3 regions of the Erwinia sp. LJJL01 genome follow, and region 2 is predicted to be linked to each of the others. Evidence: riboswitches for the same ligand, from Rfam matches in the RefSeq annotation. Region 2 holds a riboswitch; each other region holds the start of a gene.
The links. A riboswitch is a leader RNA that binds a small molecule or an ion and turns the genes downstream of it on or off. The one in region 2 is predicted to bind thiamine pyrophosphate.
Positions count from the first base shown of each region.

Region 1 (7,006 bases), 2.0 Mb from region 2:
AGCGTCACGCGGTCAAAATCCTCTAACTGCCATTCGGCGTCGTCCAGCCAGGTCCAGTTCGCCTTGCGCGAGGCGAGAAACAGCGTGCGCAAAAAGGGGCGGTCAGCTTCGGTAAACGGACGAATATTCATGATGAAACTCCTGCAGCAAAACGCCGTGTGGCAACGGCGCAGAGTTTATCGCAAAACAGCCGTTTCTGAAGAAGAAAAAGCGCGTAAAGGCGGTTAGCTGACCCCGGCATAACGCAGCAGGGCGGTGACCAGCGCCGCCGCGAAGATCACGACGATCAGCGGCGCCTTACGCCAGGCCAGCAGCACGGCCACGGCCACCCCAGCCACGCGGGCAATCCCGGCAAAATGTACCCCTTCATAGAAGGTATTCGCCAGGGCAACGGCAAACAGCAGCGTGGTGGCGGCATCGGAGAGCAGCGTGCGCGCATTTTCTGACAGCGCCATGCGGTTACCGAGTTTTGCTCCGGCAAAACGCATCAGCCAGGTGCCGAGCGCCAGAATCGCGATACCGCTGATGATCAAAGAGTGAGCGGGCATTATTTCCTCCTCGCCAGCAGGCCGGCCATCGACAGCAGCACCGGTAAGCCGACCGGAGTAAACGGCACTGCCAGCAGCGACAGCGCCGCGCCACAGGAGGCGCGCGTCAGGGTGGTACGAGACTTAAACGCCGGGATCACCAGCGCCAGCAGGATCGCCGGGAACACGGCATCCAGCCCAATCACGCTGGTATCGGGCAGCAGGGTGCCAATCAGGCTGCCGATCAGCGCCCCAAGCGGCCAGACGATCGCCACCCCTAGCCCGCACAGCCAGAATGCGGCCTTACGCTGCTGCGGCGTGGACTGCGACAGGCCAAATACCACGCTTTCGTCATTCATAATATGGCAGCCAAGCAGCGCGGAGAGGCGTGAACCGACCAGGTCGCGCACCGCAATGCCAAACGGAAAATGGCGGGCATTGACCAGCAGCCCGGCGGCGGCGGCGGCTAACGGATTGCCGCCGCTGGCAATAATGGCGATAAACATAAACTCTGACGCCCCGGCCAGCACAAACAGCGAGGAGAACAGCGGCACCCACAGCGGAAAACCGTAAGCCGTTGCCAGAGAACCGTAGGAAACACCCACCACGCCAACGGCAAGGCAGATCAGGTAGATCGCCTTACGCGTGGCGGGCGTCAGCGAGGAAAAATTGTGGCTAAACATGCTTTTCTAACCCTATCGAACGAAACTGCCATTATAATGAACGCATTAGAATAGGTTATCAAGACGAACGTTTCGTTCGTTTTAACGAACTGTGAGGTAAGGCATGACCCAGCCAATCGCCCTGATTGCCCAAAGCCTGGTGCGCGAGCGGACGCGCGCAGGGCTGTCGCTGGCCGAAGTCGCCCGGCGGGCAGAGATCGCTAAATCCACGCTGTCGCAGCTGGAGGCGGGTAACGGCAATCCCAGCCTGGAAACGCTGTGGGCGCTGTGCGTGGCGCTGAATATCCCGTTTGCTAAACTGCTGGAGCCGGAGAGCAATAAGACTCAGGTGGTACGGCGTGGAGAGGGAAGTAAAGTGGTGGCCGAGCGCGGCAACTATGAGGCCATTCTGCTGGCCAGCTGTCCGCCGGGCGCGCGGCGGGATATCTATCTGCTGATCACCCAGCCTGGCGAGGAACGCCTCTCACAGCCCCATATTCCCGGCTCTGTTGAGCATATTATCATCACCCAGGGGCGGGCGCTGGTGGGGCTGAAAGAGTCGCCGGAAGAGTTATTCCCCGGCGATTACATCTGCTATCCCGGCGATCGCCCGCATATCTTCAAGGCGCTGGAGCCGGATACGCTGGCGCTGCTGGTGGCGGAGCAGGGATAGAAAAGCCTTTACTCGACTACCATACGGCCATTCAGCGGCTGCACCGGGCGATTGTTGCTCTGTGCCAGCGCTTTCTGGAACTGCGCCAGCTGTGCTGCGGACAAGGTGACCGGCTTTTTCATCACCAGCCAGCGCAAGCCCTCTGTGCAAGGTGGTGTGGTCAGCGAGCCGCTGAAACGGTAGTAGTGTAGATCGGTCGGGAACAGGGGTTTCAGGTCATAACGCTCATCCAGCTTCACACTCTGGTTTAACTTAGCCGGAATGCGCTTAAGGATGGGATTGAGAGCACTGTTTTCCGCACCCACTTCAAACATCACCGCAACTACCGCCAGTGAACCACTGGCATCCGCATGCACAAAGTGCACCTCCAGCGGATAGCGCTTGCCGTTGATCAGGTTTTCGCTCGGCGCATGGAAGTGGTACTGGCGCAGCCTAAACATCCTGTTATCCAGCTTGAAATCATCTTCATCATCCACGGTGACCTGTAAGGTATGGCCGTTATTCACCAGGCTTTCCGCCTCAGAGTGATAATCCATTTCTAGCGCGGGAAGATTCGCTTTAGTGACAAAGCGGATATCAATGGGTGACTGAAACTGACCAATTTTACAGGTGGCGAACTTTTCGCTCAGATTCCCCCAGTTTTCTGGTCCAGCCTGGCCTTCATAGGTCCAGTGCGGCGCTGTCTCTGCACTGGCTGATGCAGACAGGGCGAGTAGTGTTGCGGCAATAAAAAGTTTCATTTCTGTCTCTATTATTTGGATGTATTTGCGGTGTTGGCACGGTTAAAGAGGTGGGATTATGGGCGTTGCGCAACCTGTCACCTACGAGATGCGTCTGGTATTCGGATGCATGACAAATGGGTTTACAAGATAGCGCCATCCCCCGTATTCTGTGGATTCGCTACCAGCGCAATGAATTCTAAAATTTAACGATTTATCAATGACTCGGGGTGCCCGACCTAACCGTCCGGCTGAGAAAAACCCGCATAACCTGAACTGGATAATGCCAGCGTAGGGAAGTCAGATGCCCGACCGGCATCGCCTTCTTGATCGCCGGTTGGGAGTAATCATGATCCAACCTCAAAGCCTCAGCCACGCCGACGTGGCCCACTCTCTGGCGCTGTTTCGCCAAAAATCACCGTTAATCCACTGTATGACCAATGACGTGGTGCAAACCTTTACCGCCAACGTGCTGCTGGCGCTGGGGTCCTCCCCGGCGATGGTGATCGACCCGGATGAAGCCGCGCAGTTCAGCGCCATCGCCGATGCCTTACTGGTCAACGTCGGCACGCTAACGCATTCGCGCAGTGACGCGATGCGTGCGGCGATCGGCGCTGCGAATGGCGCCGGACACGCCTGGACGCTGGACCCGGTGGCGGTCGGCGCGCTGGATTTCCGCAGTGAATTCTGTCAGCAGCTGCTGGCGAGCAGGCCCGCCGCGATTCGCGGTAATGCTTCCGAAATCATGGCGCTGGCAAAACAGGCGGTCAGCGGGCGTGGCGTCGACAGCCTGCATCCGTCGGATGCAGCGTTACAGGCCGCCGAAACCCTAGCGCTTGCCAGCGGCGCGGTGATTGCGGTAACCGGCGAGGTCGATTTTGTTACCGACGGGCGGCGCACGCTAAGCGTGAGCGGCGGTTCGCCATTGATGACTCGCGTGGTGGGTACCGGCTGTGCACTGTCGGCTGTGGTGGCCGGGTTTGCCGCGCTGCCGGGCGACCGTCTGGTGAATGTCGCCAGTGCCTGCCGCGTGGTATCGCTGGCTGGCGAGCGTGCTGCCGCGCAGGTGAAGGGGCCGGGCAGCTTTATCCCGGCGTTTCTCGATGCCCTGTACCAACTCAATCCGGAGGCGCTGGTATGAAACGTATCAACGCCATGACTATTGCCGGTACCGACCCGAGCGGCGGGGCGGGTATTCAAGCCGATCTTAAGGCGTTCTCCGCGCTGGGCGCTTACGGCACCAGCGTGATCACCGCGCTGGTGGCGCAAAACACCACCGGGGTGCAGTCGGTGTATCGCATTGAGCCGGATTTTGTCGCCGCGCAGCTGGATTCGGTGCTGTCCGACGTGCGCATCGACACCATTAAAATCGGCATGCTGGCGGAAAGTGCCATCGTCGACGTGGTGGCCGATCGCCTGAAGGGTGCCAGCGCACCGTGGGTGGTGCTGGATACGGTGATGCTGGCGAAAAGCGGCGATCCGCTGCTCTCGGTGGAGGCCGTTGCCACGCTACGCGAACGCCTGCTGCCGCAGGTATCGTTGATCACCCCAAACCTGCCTGAAGCTGCGGCTCTGTTACAGTGCCAGCCCGCGCGCAACGAAACCGAGATGCGCGCACAAGGGCGGGCGCTGCTGGCGCTCGGCTGCCAGGCTGTGCTGATGAAGGGCGGCCACCTCAGCGAAGAGGAGAGCCCTGACTGGCTGTTAACCCGCGAGTTAGAACAGCGCTTCACCGCACCGCGTATTAACACGCGCAACACCCACGGCACCGGCTGCACGCTCTCGGCGGCGCTGGCAGCGCTGCGTCCGCGCCATGATAACTGGGTAACGACGGTGCAGGCCGCCAAGCAGTGGCTGCAGGGGGCGCTGGAGCAGGCTGACTCGCTGGAAGTCGGCCACGGGCACGGCCCGGTGCACCATTTCCATCAGTGGTGGTAGCGCGCACCCCCTCACGCTTTTTAGTGCGGATCCTTCTGAAAAATGGAGTCAGCAATTTGCCTTAATGGACGTTTTAGGTTCACCCTGTTGAGGTCAGTCAGTCTGACCCGCGGGCCGCTTCGCTGCGGCCTCCACAACTTTGACAGGAGTTACCATGACGGACATCGTACAGTTACTGGGCAAAGAAGCAGACTCTCTTTTGCAACATCGCTGCATGACTATTCCAGCGGACAGCCTCTATCTCCCGGGCGCGGATTATGTTGATCGGGTGATGGTGGATAATAACCGCCCGCCAGCGGTACTGCGCAATATGCAAACCCTGTACAACACCGGACGTTTAGCCGGGACAGGTTACCTCTCTATCCTGCCAGTCGATCAGGGCGTTGAGCACTCTGCGGGGGCCTCCTTCGCCGCCAATCCCCTCTATTTTGATCCGAAAAATATCGTGGAGCTGGCGATTGAAGCCGGATGCAACTGCGTGGCGTCCACCTATGGCGTGCTGGCGTCGGTATCGCGCCGCTATGCCCACCGCATTCCGTTTATGGTCAAGCTGAACCACAACGAAACCCTGAGCTACCCCACGCAGTACGACCAGACCCTGTACGCCAGCGTCGAGCAGGCGTTCAACCTCGGTGCGGTGGCGGTCGGTGCCACGATTTATTTCGGTTCTGAGCAGTCGCGTCGCCAGATTGAGGAGATCTCCGCCGCGTTTGAACGGGCGCATGAGCTGGGGATGGTCACCGTGCTGTGGGCCTACCTGCGTAACGATGCTTTCAAGAAGGATGGGGTGGATTACCACGCCAGCGCCGATCTGACCGGGCAGGCCAACCATCTGGCCGCCACCATCGGGGCGGATATCGTTAAGCAGAAGATGGCGGAGAATAACGGCGGCTACCAGGCGCTGAAGTTCGGTCATACCGACGAGCGCGTCTACAGCAATCTGACCAGTGATAATCCTATCGATCTGGTGCGTTATCAGCTGGCGAACTGCTATATGGGCCGCGCCGGGCTGATTAACTCCGGTGGCGCAGCAGCGGGGGAGACGGATACCGCCGAATCGGTGCGTACCGCGGTGATCAACAAACGTGCGGGTGGTATGGGGTTAATCCTTGGCCGCAAGGCGTTTAAGAAGTCGATGAGAGAGGGCGTGGCGCTGATTAATTCGGTGCAGGATGTGTATCTGGCGAAGAACGTGACTATCGCCTGAGGTAAAACGGGCTGACCGAAAAAGAGGGTCAGCCCCTACAAAATTCCGTAGGGGTCGACCATTTTTTCCGGTCGACCCGTGTTGAAGGTTTGCATCAGCCGTGAGCAAAAAGGGCTGACCGAAAAAGAGGGTCAGCCCCTACGCGTTACAGCGCTTCAAACCACTCGCTGTTCTGCTCGGCAATTGGGGTGATGGAGAAGATCATCTCCTGCAAATGACGGCGCAGCGCGCTTTCGGCGGCGTCGGCATCTTTCGCGCGCAGCGCCTGATAAATCAGCTGGTGCTGCTCAATCAGGCTTTCGGGCGGGGAGACTTTGCTCAGCGTCAGGAAGCGCACGCGGTCCATAGTGGCTTTAATATTTTCCACCGTTTCCCACGCCAGCTCACAGTGAATACTTTGTGCAATCAGGCGATGAAACTCATCGTCCAGCAGCAGGAACGCCTGGCTGTCATGGCGCTCTGCCGCCAGTCTTTGCAGCTGCAGATTGTGCTCCAGCGCCGCCAGTCCGTCTGCGCTCGCTTCAACGGCCGCCCGCCGCACGACTGCGACTTCCACCGCCTCACGAATAAATCGCCCATCGGCCACGCGCTGCGCGGAGATTTTACGCACGAAGGTGCCACGCTGCGGCAGTACCTGCACCAGTCCGGCTTCCGCCAGCTTGATAAAGGCTTCACGCACCGGCTGGCGCGAGACGTTGAAGCGCGCAGACACCTCTTTTTCCGACAGTAGCGAACCGGGGTGAATGGCACAGGTGACGATCTCCTGGCGCAAAAAGCGGTAGATCTGCTGGTTGACCGGTTCACTGGCGGTGATGGTATAAGACATTCGGCAACTTCCTTTTGCGGCAGGCTCAGCAGCCTGCCTGCGAGCGACGGGAAAGCACCAGTCTAATCAGCATGGCGTTAGTGCGCTAGCGTTAAACGTCAGCAACCAGCTGATGCACCGTCAGTTTGGCACCCTGGCTGAGCAGCTGCTGGTAAAAATGGTTGACCCGGCTGACAAACTGCGCGCTGGCGGGTAAATCTTCACCAAATACGTTAGTCATCGCCAGTAACGCACTCACGCGCTCCTGACCTTCGCTGCTCGATGCCACACGCTGCGCCAGATCGTCACGCAGCGGATCGTTAATCGCAATCGGCTCTCCCCGTTCGTTTTTGCCCGCGACATAGCGGATCCAGCCCGCCACGCCAAGCGCCAGCAGGTCAAAGTTGCTGCCGTTGGCGAGGTGCCAGCGAATACTGTCCAGCCAGCGCTGTGGCAGCTTCTGACTGCCGTCGTT
Region 1 is NZ_CP178576.1:160,395-167,400, reverse strand. Features, by position in the region: gene ACLI4M_RS01655 (GNAT family N-acetyltransferase) at 1-131, opposite strand, end outside; gene ACLI4M_RS01650 (AzlD domain-containing protein) at 225-548, opposite strand; gene ACLI4M_RS01645 (AzlC family ABC transporter permease) at 548-1,210, opposite strand; gene ACLI4M_RS01640 (helix-turn-helix domain-containing protein) at 1,314-1,862, shown strand; gene ACLI4M_RS01635 (carbonic anhydrase) at 1,871-2,602, opposite strand; TPP riboswitch at 2,798-2,896, shown strand; gene thiM (hydroxyethylthiazole kinase) at 2,931-3,722, shown strand; gene thiD (bifunctional hydroxymethylpyrimidine kinase/phosphomethylpyrimidine kinase) at 3,719-4,519, shown strand; gene fbaB (class I fructose-bisphosphate aldolase) at 4,674-5,726, shown strand; gene ACLI4M_RS01615 (GntR family transcriptional regulator) at 5,872-6,552, opposite strand; gene ACLI4M_RS01610 (mannitol dehydrogenase family protein) at 6,644-7,006, opposite strand, start outside.
Region 1: linked by a shared signal. The riboswitch ahead of thiM (hydroxyethylthiazole kinase) and the one ahead of thiC (phosphomethylpyrimidine synthase ThiC) in region 2 are both predicted to bind thiamine pyrophosphate.

Region 2 (7,006 bases):
AAAGTAACGTGCTGCCAGCTTTCGAGTTTTTCCAGCCGCAGATGAATCGGGTTACGTAACATATCGGGATCTCAGAATTAATGCGCTTGCCGCAGTGTACCTGAAAAGCCACTGGGCAGCACGAATGCTAATCTGCGGAGAGTTTGCTGAATGCCGGGCGCCGGGAGGCGATAGCGTCCGCCCAGCGCGTGGGTTCCGGCAGGCGATAACCGCGCAGGCAGTTCTGCACCCACTGCAGCGCAGTGGCCTGACTGACGCGATGCCCGGGAGAGATAAACAGCGGATTACAGCGCAGCTTACTGCGCAGCACCCAGCCAAGCTGCTGCTCTTTATCAATCAGGGGTTCCACGCTGCCTGGCGCAGCACCGGGCGGTGTAAACTTCCCGCACAGGCGCTTTTTCGCCACGCCGATGGTGGGGACATCCACCAGCAGGCCAAAATGGCTGGCAACGCCGAGGCGGCGCGGATGGGCAATGCCGTGACCGTCCACCAGCAGCAGGTCAGGATGATGCTCCAGCAGCTGCCAGGCGGCCTGTAGTGCGGGCATTTCACGGAAGGAGAGGAAGCCGGGAATATAGGGCATGGTAGTGGCAATACGCGCCACCCGATGCTCAATGACCTGCATTGAGGGATATTCGAGGATCGTCAGCGCGGCACGCGTCACTTCACCGCCCTGTTCAAATCCGACATCTGCCCCGCCAATCAGGCGCGGCGGCATCACGTCAAAATCATCCCGGACAATCACCTCAGCAGCGCATTGCCGCTGCTGGTCACGTAATGCTGCGATATCCATAGTTCCTCCCCCTGGCTGATTTACCCGAGGTGGTAAGGGCGCGAAAGCTTATGCACCGCTTCAACAAACACACCTGCGTTTTCGGGTGGAACATCCTGATGAATGCCGTGGCCCAGATTGAAGACATGGCCGGTACCCTCGCCAAAGCCTTCAAGAATACCCGCCACTTCCTGTTCGATACGTGCTGGCGATGCGTAAAGCATGGAGGGGTCCATATTGCCCTGCAGCGCCACTTTATGGCCTACGCGGCGACGTGCATCGGCAATGTCGGTGGTCCAGTCAAGGCCCAGCGCATCACACCCTGTCGCCGCCATGGCTTCCAGCCACTGTCCCCCCCCTTTGGTGAACAGCGTTACCGGCACGCGTCGGCCTTCGTTCTCGTGCAGCAGACCATCGACGATTTTGTGCATGTAGTGAAGTGAGAACTCCAGATAATCGCGCCCGGTCAGCACGCCGCCCCAGGTGTCAAAAATCATCACCGACTGTGCACCGGCACGGATCTGCGCATTGAGATACTGGGTGACGCTGTCCGCCAGCTTATCCAGCATCAGATGCAGGGTTTTGGGTTCGGCGTACATCATCTTTTTCAGCTTGGTGAAAGCCTTACTACTGCCGCCTTCAACCATATAGGTCGCCAGCGTCCACGGGCTACCGGAGAAACCGATCAGCGGCACTTCGCCGTTGAGGTTTTTACGAATGGTGCGCACCGCGTTCATTACGTAACCCAGCTCCTGCTCAGGATCGGGAATGGGCAGCTTTTCTACGTCGGCACGGCAGGTAATCGGGTTAGAGAAGCGTGGACCTTCGCCCGCTTCGAAATACAGCCCCAGGCCCATCGCATCGGGGATCGTCAGGATATCGGAGAACAGGATCGCCGCATCCAGCGCGTAGCGGCGCAGAGGTTGCAGCGTGACTTCGCAGGCCAGTTCGGCATTTTTGCACAGCGACATAAAGTCACCGGCCACGGCACGCGTGGCTTTATATTCCGGCAAATAACGGCCGGCCTGGCGCATCATCCACACCGGGGTCACATCAACCGGCTGGCGCAACAGGGCGCGCAGGTAACGATCGTTCTTCAATTCGCTCATCTTAAGGCTCTCTCTCCAGTCATGCCTGTAGTGTAACATTTACTGGAATTGACCGTGAGGCTGCGCAGTAAAATGCACCGCAAAGAGAGCCTCCCCCCTACTGTAGTCGTGCAATCTTGGTGCAGCCAAAGGGTTAAGGCAGGTTATCAGCTTACTTTGTGAGGGTTAACGCCTGGGAGCTCAGAGGATTATCTTCAACGGCAGCCAGCGCAGCAGGGGCTTTATGGCTGGCCTCAGTCGGCCTTTTCTCTCTCTTATTGGCTAGTGACATCTCATCTTCAACCTGATGAGACATACCAATAAAGGCCCCCCCTTTTTCAATAGCCAGCTCGTTCGTGTAGATCTCCCCCTCTACCCGGCCACGGGACATAATAGTGACGCTTCCCGCGTGGCAGCTTCCCTTAATTAAACCGTTAATGACGAGCTTTGCGGATTTCACCGTGCCGACAACGCTTCCCTCTTTACCAATCTGCGTGATTTTCTGGCTGGTAATGTTTCCTTCGACCGTACCATTAACCGTAATATTATTTTCATTGGTTATTTCCCCCCGCAATACCGAGCCGAGTGAAATAGTCGTTTCTTTAATCATCAGGTCGTCATGACGTTCACTAGTAGCGGCTTTAGCGGGTTCAGTATTCAGGGCAGGAGCATTTTTACCTACGCCTGCATCGCGGTCTTTTTTGGAGAAATTAAGCACGTGAGCAACCATCCTTTTTTTGTGCAAAGATAAGATAAATAAAAATAAAATACAGAGTCCTGCGGCGATAGCCAGGAGGTACATGATTCTTTTCTGAGACAGCGCAAAGGCGACGATCGCACATCCCCAGAATATCCAAACCCCCCACAGCGGCCAATTTTTTTTCATGTCTGACCTGATAATACAGTCTGTTTTCCCACACATCATCCTTATGCTCCCGGCACGTGTTAATCTTCAGCAGAATAATCGCCGTATCACAATTCACGTACTTTCTGGAAAAAATAAACCAATAAAAATAAAAAAATCCAATAACGTGAGGCTGTATTGTTTAACCGCTTTTAATTATGGATTTTTCTTATTTATTTGCAGGCTCATCCTTGAGCCCGATAATATTTGAATTTATTGCAGAAATAAAGCAACGGGGTGATCAGGATTCTGCTTCTGCCCGGCACAAGGCGACGGTATCTTCGATCAGGCGGCGTGCCACGGTTCCTGCCGGCGGTAGCTGCGGCAGCGCATCAAAGCGATACCAGCCCGCGTCGAGCAGCTCTTTCGGGTCGATGACTATCTCCCCGCTGTCGTAGTCGGCCATAAACGCCATCATTAGCGACTGCGGGAACGGCCAGGGCTGGGAGGAGACATAGCGCAGGTTTTTCACTTTGATCCCGCTCTCTTCCATCACTTCACGCGCCACGGTCTGCTCCAGGGTTTCCCCCACTTCGACAAATCCGGCCAGCACGGTATAGATGCCGTTACGATGGCGGGTATGTTGCGCCAGCAGGATCTCTTCGCCACGGCGGATTGCCACGATGATGCACGGCGCAATCTGCGGATAGTAGCGTTGGCGACAGTGGCTGCACAGGCAGGCCCACTCTGTTTTGCTGTGGTGCATTTCATGGCCGCAGTAGCCGCACCAGCGGTGCGAGCGGTAAAACTCCGCCAGCTGAATACCGCGCCCGACGAGTTGGAACAGGCCACTCTCCTGATCCAGCAGCTGACGTAACGATCCCATCTCCTGCGGTCGGGTGGCACGGATCAGCCATACCGGTTCACCCTGCCACTCACCAATTATCGATCCTGTCGATCCCACAAGGTCCAGTTCAACGGCCCCACCGTACGGTAATTCGCCTTTTGGTAACCAAATTTTGTGTTCCTGGCTGACAATCCACCAGCCAGCGTCTACGCTTAAAATTTCACGTTCCATAAATTTTTCATCATCCTCAGTTTTAAACTGGATTGAGGTCAGACGTTAAAAATAACACTCACGGAGTTGAACATGCTTAACCAGTTAGAAAATCTCACCGCGCGCGTCGGCGGTTGCAGTGAACTGGTCGATTTTTGTCTGCACGCGCGTAAGCAGTTGCTGGTCGCGTATTACCAGATGGTTGGCATCAAGCCTAACAAGGAATCGATGACTACGCTTGATGAAAATGCGCTGGATACCTTTTGCCAGAACCTTGTGGATTACCTCTCCACCGGGCATTTCACCGTTTATGAACGTTTTATTCAAGAGATGGATGGGACTGAGCAGCTGGCAAAAGCCGCGCTGATCTACCCATCACTCCAGGCGAATACCGAACAGATCATGAAGGTCTATGACTCGTATCTGGAAACGGCTATCGACCATGATAACTGCCTGGAATTTCAGCAAGCCCTCTCTACCGTTGGTGAAGCCCTGGAGGCGCGATTTACGCTGGAGGATAAATTCATCAAACTGGCTTTAGAAAAAGGCTCTGATATTCAACCTGCTGCCAATCAATCTTCCCTTGCACGCCCTGCCTGAAACGTTATCAGAATGTGATCCTCTTGTAGTTTGCAAAAAGCCCCTTTATGCTTGAGGGGTTAGGGCGAGGCATGCCTCGCCCCTACGTATTGTCAATTCGAGATTGGGAATTCTGGCGTAGTAACCAGAAAACCAATCGATATCTTGTCGGAGTGCCCTAAGGGGCTGAGACCGTTAATTCGGGATCCGCGGAACCTGATCAGGTTAGTACCTGCGAAGGGAACAAGAGTAAATCTGTTATTACGCTACGGATGCGTATTTCCGTATCGTTCTTATTACTCCCGCCTCCAGGCAAGCAAACTTCCCGATGAAACAGGAACTTGCTATGTCTATTGCTACTAAAAAAACCCATCGTCGTGAACAACGCGCCGCCGCACAGCAGTTTATTGACTCGCTGCAGGGCACTGCTTTCCCTAACTCTGAACGTATCTATCTGACCGGCTCCCGTGCCGATATCCGCGTGCCGATGCGCGCGATCCAGCTCAGCCCGACAGTGTCAGGCGGCAGTAAGGATAACCCTGAACTCGAAGCCAACGAGCCGATTCCGGTCTACGACACCGCCGGGCCATACGGCGACCCGCAGGCAACGGTGGATGTGCGTGCCGGGCTCAGCAAGCTGCGCCTGAACTGGATTGCCGAGCGTGGCGATTCTCAGGAGGTCACAGAGCTTAGCTCCGCCTGGACCCAGCAGCGCCTGGCCGATGAGGGGCTGGATCACCTGCGGTTTGATCACCTTCCACGCCCGCGTCGGGCGCTAAAGGGGCGCTGCGTCACGCAGATGCACTATGCACGGCGGGGGATCATTACCCCGGAAATGGAGTTTATCGCCATCCGTGAAAACATGGGCCGCGAGCGCATTCGTAGCGAGGTGCTGCGCCAACAGCATCCGGGTCACAGCTTTGGCGCGCAGCTGCCGCAGGATATCAGCGCCGAATTTGTGCGCCAGGAGGTGGCCAGCGGTCGGGCAATCATCCCGGCGAATATCAACCATCCGGAATCGGAGCCGATGATTATCGGGCGCAATTTCCTGGTGAAAATTAACGCCAATATCGGCAACTCGGCGGTCAGCTCCTCTATCGAAGAGGAGGTAGAAAAACTGGTGTGGTCGGCGCGCTGGGGGGCAGATACGGTGATGGACCTCTCCACCGGGCGCTACATTCACGAGACCCGCGAATGGATCCTGCGTAACAGCCCGCTGCCGATTGGTACCGTCCCCATCTATCAGGCGCTGGAGAAAGTTAACGGCGTGGCGGAAGATCTCAACTGGGAAATTTTCCGCGATACCCTGCTGGAGCAGGCGGAACAGGGCGTCGACTACTTCACCATTCATGCTGGCGTGCTGCTGCGCTACGTTCCAATGACCGCCAAACGCCTGACCGGCATTGTGTCACGCGGCGGTTCGATTATGGCGAAGTGGTGCCTGTCACATCATCAGGAAAGTTTTCTGTATCAGCATTTTCGTGAAATCTGCGAGATCTGCGCGGCCTACGATGTATCGCTGTCGCTCGGGGATGGTCTGCGCCCCGGCTCAATTCAGGATGCCAACGATGAAGCACAGTTTGCAGAGCTGCGCACGCTCGGGGAACTGACCAAAATTGCCTGGGAGTATGACGTACAGGTGATGATCGAAGGGCCAGGTCATGTCCCGATGCAGATGATCCGCGTCAATATGACCGAACAGCTGGAGCACTGCCACGAAGCGCCGTTCTACACGCTCGGCCCGCTGACCACCGATATTGCCCCCGGTTATGACCACTTCACCTCCGGCATTGGTGCCGCGATGATCGGCTGGTTTGGCTGCGCGATGCTCTGCTACGTCACGCCAAAAGAGCACCTCGGCCTGCCAAACAAGGAAGATGTCAAACAGGGGTTAATCACCTACAAAATCGCCGCGCACGCCGCCGATCTCGCTAAGGGCCATCCCGGCGCGCAGATCCGCGATAACGCCATGTCCAAAGCGCGCTTCGAATTCCGCTGGGAAGATCAGTTTAACCTCGCGCTCGATCCGCATACCGCACGCAGCTACCACGATGAAACCCTGCCGCAGGAATCCGGTAAGGTCGCGCACTTCTGCTCAATGTGCGGGCCAAAATTCTGTTCGATGAAAATCACCCAAGAAGTACGCGAATACGCCGCACGCCAGCAGGCTGAAGCGCAGCCGATCGAAGTCGGTATGGCGCAGATGTCAGAAGAGTTTCGCCACCGTGGCGCTGAGCTTTACCACCGCGCCGATGCCCTGAAATCAGAGGAAAAAATATGAGCCGTGAAGCCTTTCCCGCAACCGCCGCCCGCCTGGGCCTTTACCCGGTTGTCGATACCGTGGAATGGATTGCGCGCCTGCTGGAGGCGGGCGTCCGCACTATCCAGCTGCGCATTAAAGACCGTGCGGATGAAGCCGTAGAACAGCAGATTGCCGAAGCGATCGCCCTCGGCAAGCGCTACCAGGCGCGGCTGTTTATTAACGATTACTGGCGGCTGGCGATCAAATATCAGGCGTATGGCGTGCACCTCGGGCAGGAAGATCTTGATGTCGCCGACCTGGATGCCATTCATGCTGCCGGGCTGCGGCTGGGCCTCTCCACCCACGATGATAGCGAGCTGGATCGGGCGCTGGCCGAGCGCCCTTCCTATATCGCGCTGGGCCA
Region 2 is NZ_CP178576.1:2,192,685-2,199,690, reverse strand. Features, by position in the region: gene ACLI4M_RS11055 (YjaG family protein) at 1-62, opposite strand, end outside; gene nfi (deoxyribonuclease V) at 128-793, opposite strand; gene hemE (uroporphyrinogen decarboxylase) at 814-1,881, opposite strand; gene ACLI4M_RS11040 (bactofilin family protein) at 2,033-2,746, opposite strand; gene nudC (NAD(+) diphosphatase) at 3,006-3,782, opposite strand; gene ACLI4M_RS11030 (Rsd/AlgQ family anti-sigma factor) at 3,855-4,361, shown strand; TPP riboswitch at 4,500-4,600, shown strand; gene thiC (phosphomethylpyrimidine synthase ThiC) at 4,687-6,621, shown strand; gene thiE (thiamine phosphate synthase) at 6,618-7,006, shown strand, end outside.

Region 3 (7,006 bases), 1.6 Mb from region 2:
CTCAGAGCAATTCCGGTTAAACAGCGGGTAGTCGTAGATGGTAACCGCATCACCGGTGCCGGGATTTCTGCTGGAATCGATCTCGCCTTGACGGTGATGGAGCGACTGCTGGGAACTGAGACGGTAAAGGATATCCAGTTAGGAATTGAATACGGTCCTGAACCACTTTATACGCTTACAGAACTGGAAACTCCTGAGCGCGTTGAGCGCCTGCAACACCATGCCGAACAGCGTCAGCTGCTCCGGCTGGCTGCAACCCTAAGGGCAGCAGCACGTCTGGAGGTAAGATGACCTCCATGCCAAAAGAAGTCTGGATCCTGACTCTTTGCCAGGTGCTGTTTACTGCAGCTATTTCAATAGACCTTACCATTACCAGTCTGGCTGGACAGTCTTTAACACTGCATCCTGAACTAGCAACCATTCCTTTTGCCTTACTGACCGTGGGTGGTGCGTTAATCATGCCCATTTTGGGATGGCAGATTCGTTATCATGGTAGACGTAACGCACTGTTAACAGGGTGCTGTATCGGTGTGGCTGGAGCACTCATCTCAACGATATCGACATTAATACCTCACTTCTGGGGGTTGTGCCTGGGTTGCTTACTGGTTGGCGCTTTTCAGGCCTCAGCACAGTTTTACCGGCTGGCAGCAGGTGATCTGGTGAGACAGGAATTGAAACAGTTTGCAGTATCGCTGGTGCTGGCAGGGGGAGTGATTGCTGCCTTTCTCGGGCCGGGCCTGGCGGTATGGAGCGCATCTCTCTACCCCTCTTCACTTTTTACCGGTTCCTATCTGACTGTGAGTATTCTGATACTGGTCTCAGCACTACTGTTAGTCTGTTTTTATAAGACAGATGGTAAGCCTGCACTTGCAGAAGCCTCAAAGGCTGAGTGGGCTGGCAATTATGCTGCCCTCAAGAAACCCGTTTATCTGGTTGCCACAATAAATGGTGTGCTGATTACCAGCGTCATGATGTTAATGATGAGTTCTGCACCTCTGGCAATTGTAAAGGCCGGCCTAACGATGAAGGAGGGTGCTGCCGTCATGCAATGGCATTTAGTCGGCATGTATGCCCCCTCTCTAGTGGCGGGTTATACTTTCCGCAAATTGGGTGCCGGCATGAGCCTTATGATTGGGATCAGTTTGACAGTACTTGCTGCTTTGGTTGGCATGCAAGGGACTCAGCTGGCTACATTCTACTGGTCACTTGCCCTGCTCGGAGTGGGTTGGAATCTGAGTTTCGTCACCAGCTCCATTCTTCTTTCGCTAGGAAATGATTCCAGCATGCGCAAAGCAGCCCAAACGGCCAGTGAAACATTACGTTATCTCTTCTCGTCAGCTGCTTCGCTGCTGTCCGCTGCAGCTCTGGAGTACTTTGGATGGCATCAACTCAATATCATTATGCTGCCATTTTTACTGGTAGGTCTCTGTGTCACTGGATGTTGGATAATCTTTTCCAGAACAACCCCTCACGCCGGATGAATATCTTATCGGGCGCAGGGGATTGAAGAGACCTGGCATCTTTATCCGTTCTGACTATTTTCGCCAGCCCAGCCCTGGAGCAACGTGCTTCAGTATCGCCTCGATGGTGTGCGCGCAGTAATCCACGCCCAGCTGATTCGGAACGGTCAGCAGCAGCGTGTCGGCTTCGGCAATCGCTTCATCCTCTGCCAGCTGTTTAATCAGCACATCCGGCTCGGCGGCGTAGCTGCGGCCAAAAATGGCGCGGGTTTTCTCGTCGAGGTAGCCGACCTGATCCGCGTCCTTACCGCTGTTGCCGAAGTACATACGGTCCTGCTGATTCACCAGCGCGAAAATACTGCGGCTAACGGAGACGCGCGGCGTGCGGGCGTGTCCGGCCGCTTTCCAGGCTTCACGGTAGGCGCGGATCTGCTTCGCCTGCTGAATATGGAACGGCTCGCCGGTTTCATCATCCTTCAGCGTTGAGCTTTGCAGGTTCATTCCCAGCTTCGCCGCCCACACCGCCGTGGCATTGGAGCCTGCGCCCCACCAGATACGCTCGCGCAGCCCTTCCGAGTAAGGCTCCACGCGCAGCATGCCCGGTGGATTAGGGAACATCGGCTGCGGGTTCGGCTTAGCGAAGCCTTCGCCGCGCAGCACGTCGAGCAGCACTTCGGTGTGATGACGCGCCATATCCGACTCGTTCTCACCTTCGGCGGGCTGATAGCCGAAATAGCGCCAGCCGTCGATCACCTGCTCCGGCGAACCGCGGCTGATGCCGAGCTGCAGGCGCCCGCCGGAGATCAGATCGGCGGAACCGGCATCTTCAGCCATGTACAGCGGGTTCTCATAGCGCATATCGATGACGCCCGTGCCGATCTCAATACGGCGGGTTTTGGCGCCCACGGCGGCCAGCAGCGGGAACGGAGAGCTGAGCTGGCGGGCGAAGTGATGCACGCGAAAGTAAGCGCCGTCCGCGCCCAGCTCTTCGGCCGCGACCGCCAGATCGATGGATTGCAACAGCGCGTCGGCAGCAGAACGCGTGCCGGACTGCGGCGAAGGTGTCCAGTGACCAAACGACAGAAATCCAATACTTTTCATAAGGTTTTCCTGAGTGGAAATTGCGTGGAGATAATACTATTCCTAACTCGCCGTGCCTGACTAAGCAAGGATTGTAATCAAAAATGAAATATCGTATAACAGGCTGCTCCGAGGGGTGTCCTGTAATGGGCTGAGATGGCGTAAGCCGAACCCTTTGAACCTGATCTGGGTCATGCCAGCGAAGGGACGGGTTGGCATCGATCATGTGCCTGTTCATACCTCTGCGTGCCCGGATCTCCACTGAATTTATGGAGGTCCCGTGTCTCACCCCGTTTCCCACATCGATTTCAGCCAGGGTTTGTACGGCCGTTTACGCCAGCAGGCGGGCCCTGAATGGCACCACTACGTCGATCACCCGTTTTTGCAGCAGCTGGCTGACGCTACCCTGCCCGACGTTGCGTTTCGTCGTTACCTGACCCAGGACTATCTGTTCCTGATCCACTTTGCCCGCGCCTATGCCCTGCTGGTTTCCAAGCTGCGTACCCTGCCGGAAATGCGCGCCGCCACCGCCTCACTCAACGCTATCGTCAATGAACTGCCGCTGCACGTTGGCTACTGCGCAAGCTGGGGGCTGAGTGAAGCACAGATGGCAGCCGAGCCGGAAGCGGCGGAGACCATGAACTACACCCGCTACGTGCTGGATATCGGCCACTCCGGCGATGCGCTGGAGCTGCTGGCCGCTCTGCTACCCTGCGTGGCGGGCTATGCCGAAATCGGCCTGCGCCTGCTCAACGACCCGCAAACCCGGCTCGACGGCAGCCCGTATGCCTCGTGGATCCGTAACTACGGCGATGCCGATTATCTTTGCGGCGTGCAGGCGGCGATTGGGCTGCTGGAAACGGTGGGTCAGCAGCGCGCAGCAGAGAGCCGCATCGCCAGCCTCAGCGAGATCTTCACCACCGCCACCCGGCTGGAAGCGGCCTTCTGGCAGATGGGGCTGAATGCGGTGCCCGCACCATGATGCCCCCTGGTATTGCCGTGCGCGACCTCAGCCTGAGTTTTGGCCGGCGCACTATCTTTCAACACCTCAATTTTGACATCAAAGGCGGCAGCTTTGCGGCGCTGCTGGGCGCCAGCGGCTGTGGCAAAACCAGCCTGCTGAAGGTCATCGCCGGTCTGGCTACCGCCGATGCGGGCCAGGTGTGCGGCAGCGATGGCCTGCCGCTGGCGGGGCGCATTGCGTATATGGGCCAGAAGGATCTGCTGCTTCCGTGGCTGTCGGTGATAGACAACATCACGCTCGGCGCGCGCCTGCGCGGCGAAAAAGCCGACCTGCCCTGGGCGCAGCATCTGCTGGAGCGGGTCGGGCTGGCTGAGCAGGCAACCGAGCGTCCGGCGGCGCTCTCCGGCGGCATGCGCCAGCGCGCGGCGATTGCCCGCACGCTGTACGAGCGGCGCCCGGTAGTGCTGATGGATGAACCGTTTTCAGCGCTGGACACCCTGACGCGTGCCAGGATCCAGACGCTGGCCGCCGACCTGCTCAGCGACCATACCGTACTGCTGATCACTCACGACCCGATGGAAGCCTGTCGCCTCAGCCACCAGCTGCTGGTCCTCTCCGGCTACCCGGCGGGAATTGATGACGGCCACGCCATCGGTGGGCAGCCACCGCGCGCGCCGGACGATCCTGACCTGCTGAAAAGCCAGGGTGAACTGCTGCAACAGCTGCTGAGGGCGGCAGGATGATGATGCACTGCACAGGAAAACGCGCCCGCAGCCTGCGCGGGCTGGCGATCTTCGCCGGGCTGATGGTGCTGTGGTGGCTGGCGACGCTGACCGATATCCCGGCCTTTCTGCTGCCGTCGCCGGTTGCGGTGGCGAGGGCGCTGTGGGATGACCGGGCGTTTCTGGCCTGGCACAGCCTGATCACCGCGTCGGAAGTGCTCAGCGGGCTGGCGATCGGCGTACTACTCGGTTCACTGCTGGCGCTGGCGATGACCTTCTCGCCGCGTTTACAGCGCTGGATGATGCCGCTGGTGCTGACCAGCCAGGCAATCCCGGTCTTTGCGCTTGCTCCGCTGCTGGTGCTGTGGTTCGGCTTCGGCATCAGCGCCAAGGTGGCGATGGCGGTACTGGTGATCTTCTTCCCGGTCACCTCTGCATTTTATGACGGGCTGCGGCGCGTTAACCGTGACTGGCTCGACCTGGCCCGCACCATGGGCGCTTCACGCTGGGCGCAGCTGCGCCACATCCGCCTGATGGCCGCGCTGCCCGCGTTCGCTTCCGGCCTGCGCATGGCCGCGGCGGTAGCCCCTATCGGTGCCATTATCGGTGAGTGGGTCGGTTCCGCCGAAGGACTGGGCTACGTGATGCTGAATGCCAATGCCCGCATGCAGACCGCTCAGTGCTTTGCCGCGCTGTTTATCCTGGTCCTGATGACGGTTCTGCTGTGGCTGGCGGTCGATGCGCTGCTGCAGCGCCTGGTTAACTGGGCACCTGAAAACCACTAACACACTATAAAAGGTCATAACCATGTTCAAAAAAACCCTCTGTGCACTGCTGCTGGGCGCCGCGTGCAGCGCCCAGGCTACTGAAAAGCTGACGCTGATCCTCGACTGGTACATTAACCCCGATCACGCGCCGATTATGGTGGCCGAACAGATTGGCGCATTTAAAGCGGAGGGGCTGGACGTGAAGATCGTCCCGCCTTCGGATCCGTCACTGCCGCCGCGCCTGGTGGCGGCTAAACAGGCCGATCTCGCCATCACCTATCAGCCGCAATTACACTTCTTTGCCGATGAAGGCCTGCCGCTGGTGCGCGTCGGCACGCTGATCGACTCACCGCTGAACACGGTGATGACACTGGATAAAAGCATCACCTCGCCCGCCGGGCTGAAAGGCAAGAAGATCGGCTACTCGGTCAGCGGCATAGAGCAGGCAACGCTAGGTACTATGCTGAAGCATGAAAACGTTAATCCGCAGGACATTAAGCTGATTAATGTCAACTTCCAGCTGACCAGCGCGCTGCTGGCAGGCCAGGTGGATGCGGTGATTGGCGGCTACCGCAATATTGAAGCGCAGGAGCTGAGGCTACAGGGGAAAAATCCGGTGGTGTTTAACGTTGAGGATTATGGCGTTCCGGCCTATGACGAGCTGGTGATTGTTGCCAATCGCGACGCGGTGAATGCGCCGAAGGTGAAGAAATTCCTCGCCGCGCTGCAGAAAGGCACCGACTACCTGCTGGCGCATCCGGAAGAGAGCTGGCAGGCGTTTGCCAAAGCGCATCCCGAACTGAACACCGAGCTGAACCACGTTGCATGGCAGAAAACGCTGCCGCTGTTTGCCAAAAATCCGGCGCAGCTCGACGACCAGCGCTATCAGGCCTACGAGCAGTTCCTGTTTGATAACCAGCTAATCAAGAAGATCACCCCGGTGGAAAAGTACGCGGTCGAGGTGCATTAATTCCTCCCGCGCTGGCGCAAACGGTCAGATAATGATAATTATTATCATCTGTTTTTTTGGCGCGAGGTTTTCATGCACTCTTTGGCACCTGAACGATTAACCACCGACTGCTGCATCGTCGGCGGCGGCCCGGCCGGGTTGATGCTCGGCTATCTGCTGGCGCGTGCCGGTGTGCAGGTGGTAGTGATTGAGAAGCACGCGGATTTTTTGCGTGATTTTCGCGGTGACACTATCCACCCCTCCACGCTGCAAATCATGCACCACCTTGGCCTGCTGGACCAGCTGCTGAGCCTGCCGCACCAGCGCGTGCCGCGCCTGCAGGCGGAGCTGGGCGGCGAAGAGGTCACGCTGGCGAATTTCACCCGCCTGCCGGTGAAGTGCCGTTTTATGGCGTTTATGCCGCAGTGGGACTTTCTGAATTTTCTTGCCGGCAAAGCTTCTGCCCTGCCCGGCTTCCAGCTGCGCCAGTCGACCGCCCTTGAGGAATTAATCACTGAGGACGGCGTCGTGCGCGGCGTCACGGCCAGCGGACCTGACGGCAAGCTGGAAATTCGCGCGCAGCTGGTGGTGGGCTGTGACGGGCGGCACTCTGCGGTGCGGCAGCAGGCTGGCCTGAGCGGACGATCGTTCGGCTCACCGCGCGACGTGCTGTGGTTCCAGCTTGATAAACGTGAGGACGATCCGGAGTGGAATACCGGCCACAAGGGGCCGCGACAGAACTTTATCATGCTCGATCGCGGCAGCTTCTGGCAGTGCGGCTACTCGATTACCAAAGGGCAATTTGCTGCCATCCGGGAGAACGGTCTGGAGCCGTTTAAGCAGCAGATTGCCGACGTCGCGCCCTTCCCCATCACGCGAATGTCCGATCTGACCGACTGGCAGCAGTTCAGGCTGCTCGACATTCGCATTGACCGGCTGGACAGCTGGGCCAAACCGGGCCTGCTGTGCATCGGCGACGCCGCCCATGCGATGTCGCCAATCGGTGGGGTCGGCGTCAACCTGGCGATTCAGGACGCGGTCGCCAGCGCCAGGCTGCTTACCGC
Region 3 is NZ_CP178576.1:3,756,338-3,763,343, reverse strand. Features, by position in the region: gene ACLI4M_RS18630 (DJ-1/PfpI family protein) at 1-291, shown strand, start outside; gene ACLI4M_RS18625 (MFS transporter) at 288-1,481, shown strand; gene ACLI4M_RS18620 (LLM class flavin-dependent oxidoreductase) at 1,536-2,561, opposite strand; TPP riboswitch at 2,663-2,765, shown strand; gene ACLI4M_RS18615 (TenA family protein) at 2,842-3,522, shown strand; gene ACLI4M_RS18610 (ABC transporter ATP-binding protein) at 3,519-4,247, shown strand; gene ACLI4M_RS18605 (ABC transporter permease) at 4,244-5,011, shown strand; gene ACLI4M_RS18600 (ABC transporter substrate-binding protein) at 5,034-5,963, shown strand; gene ACLI4M_RS18595 (FAD-dependent oxidoreductase) at 6,036-7,006, shown strand, end outside.
Region 3: linked by a shared signal. The riboswitch ahead of ACLI4M_RS18615 (TenA family protein) and the one ahead of thiC (phosphomethylpyrimidine synthase ThiC) in region 2 are both predicted to bind thiamine pyrophosphate.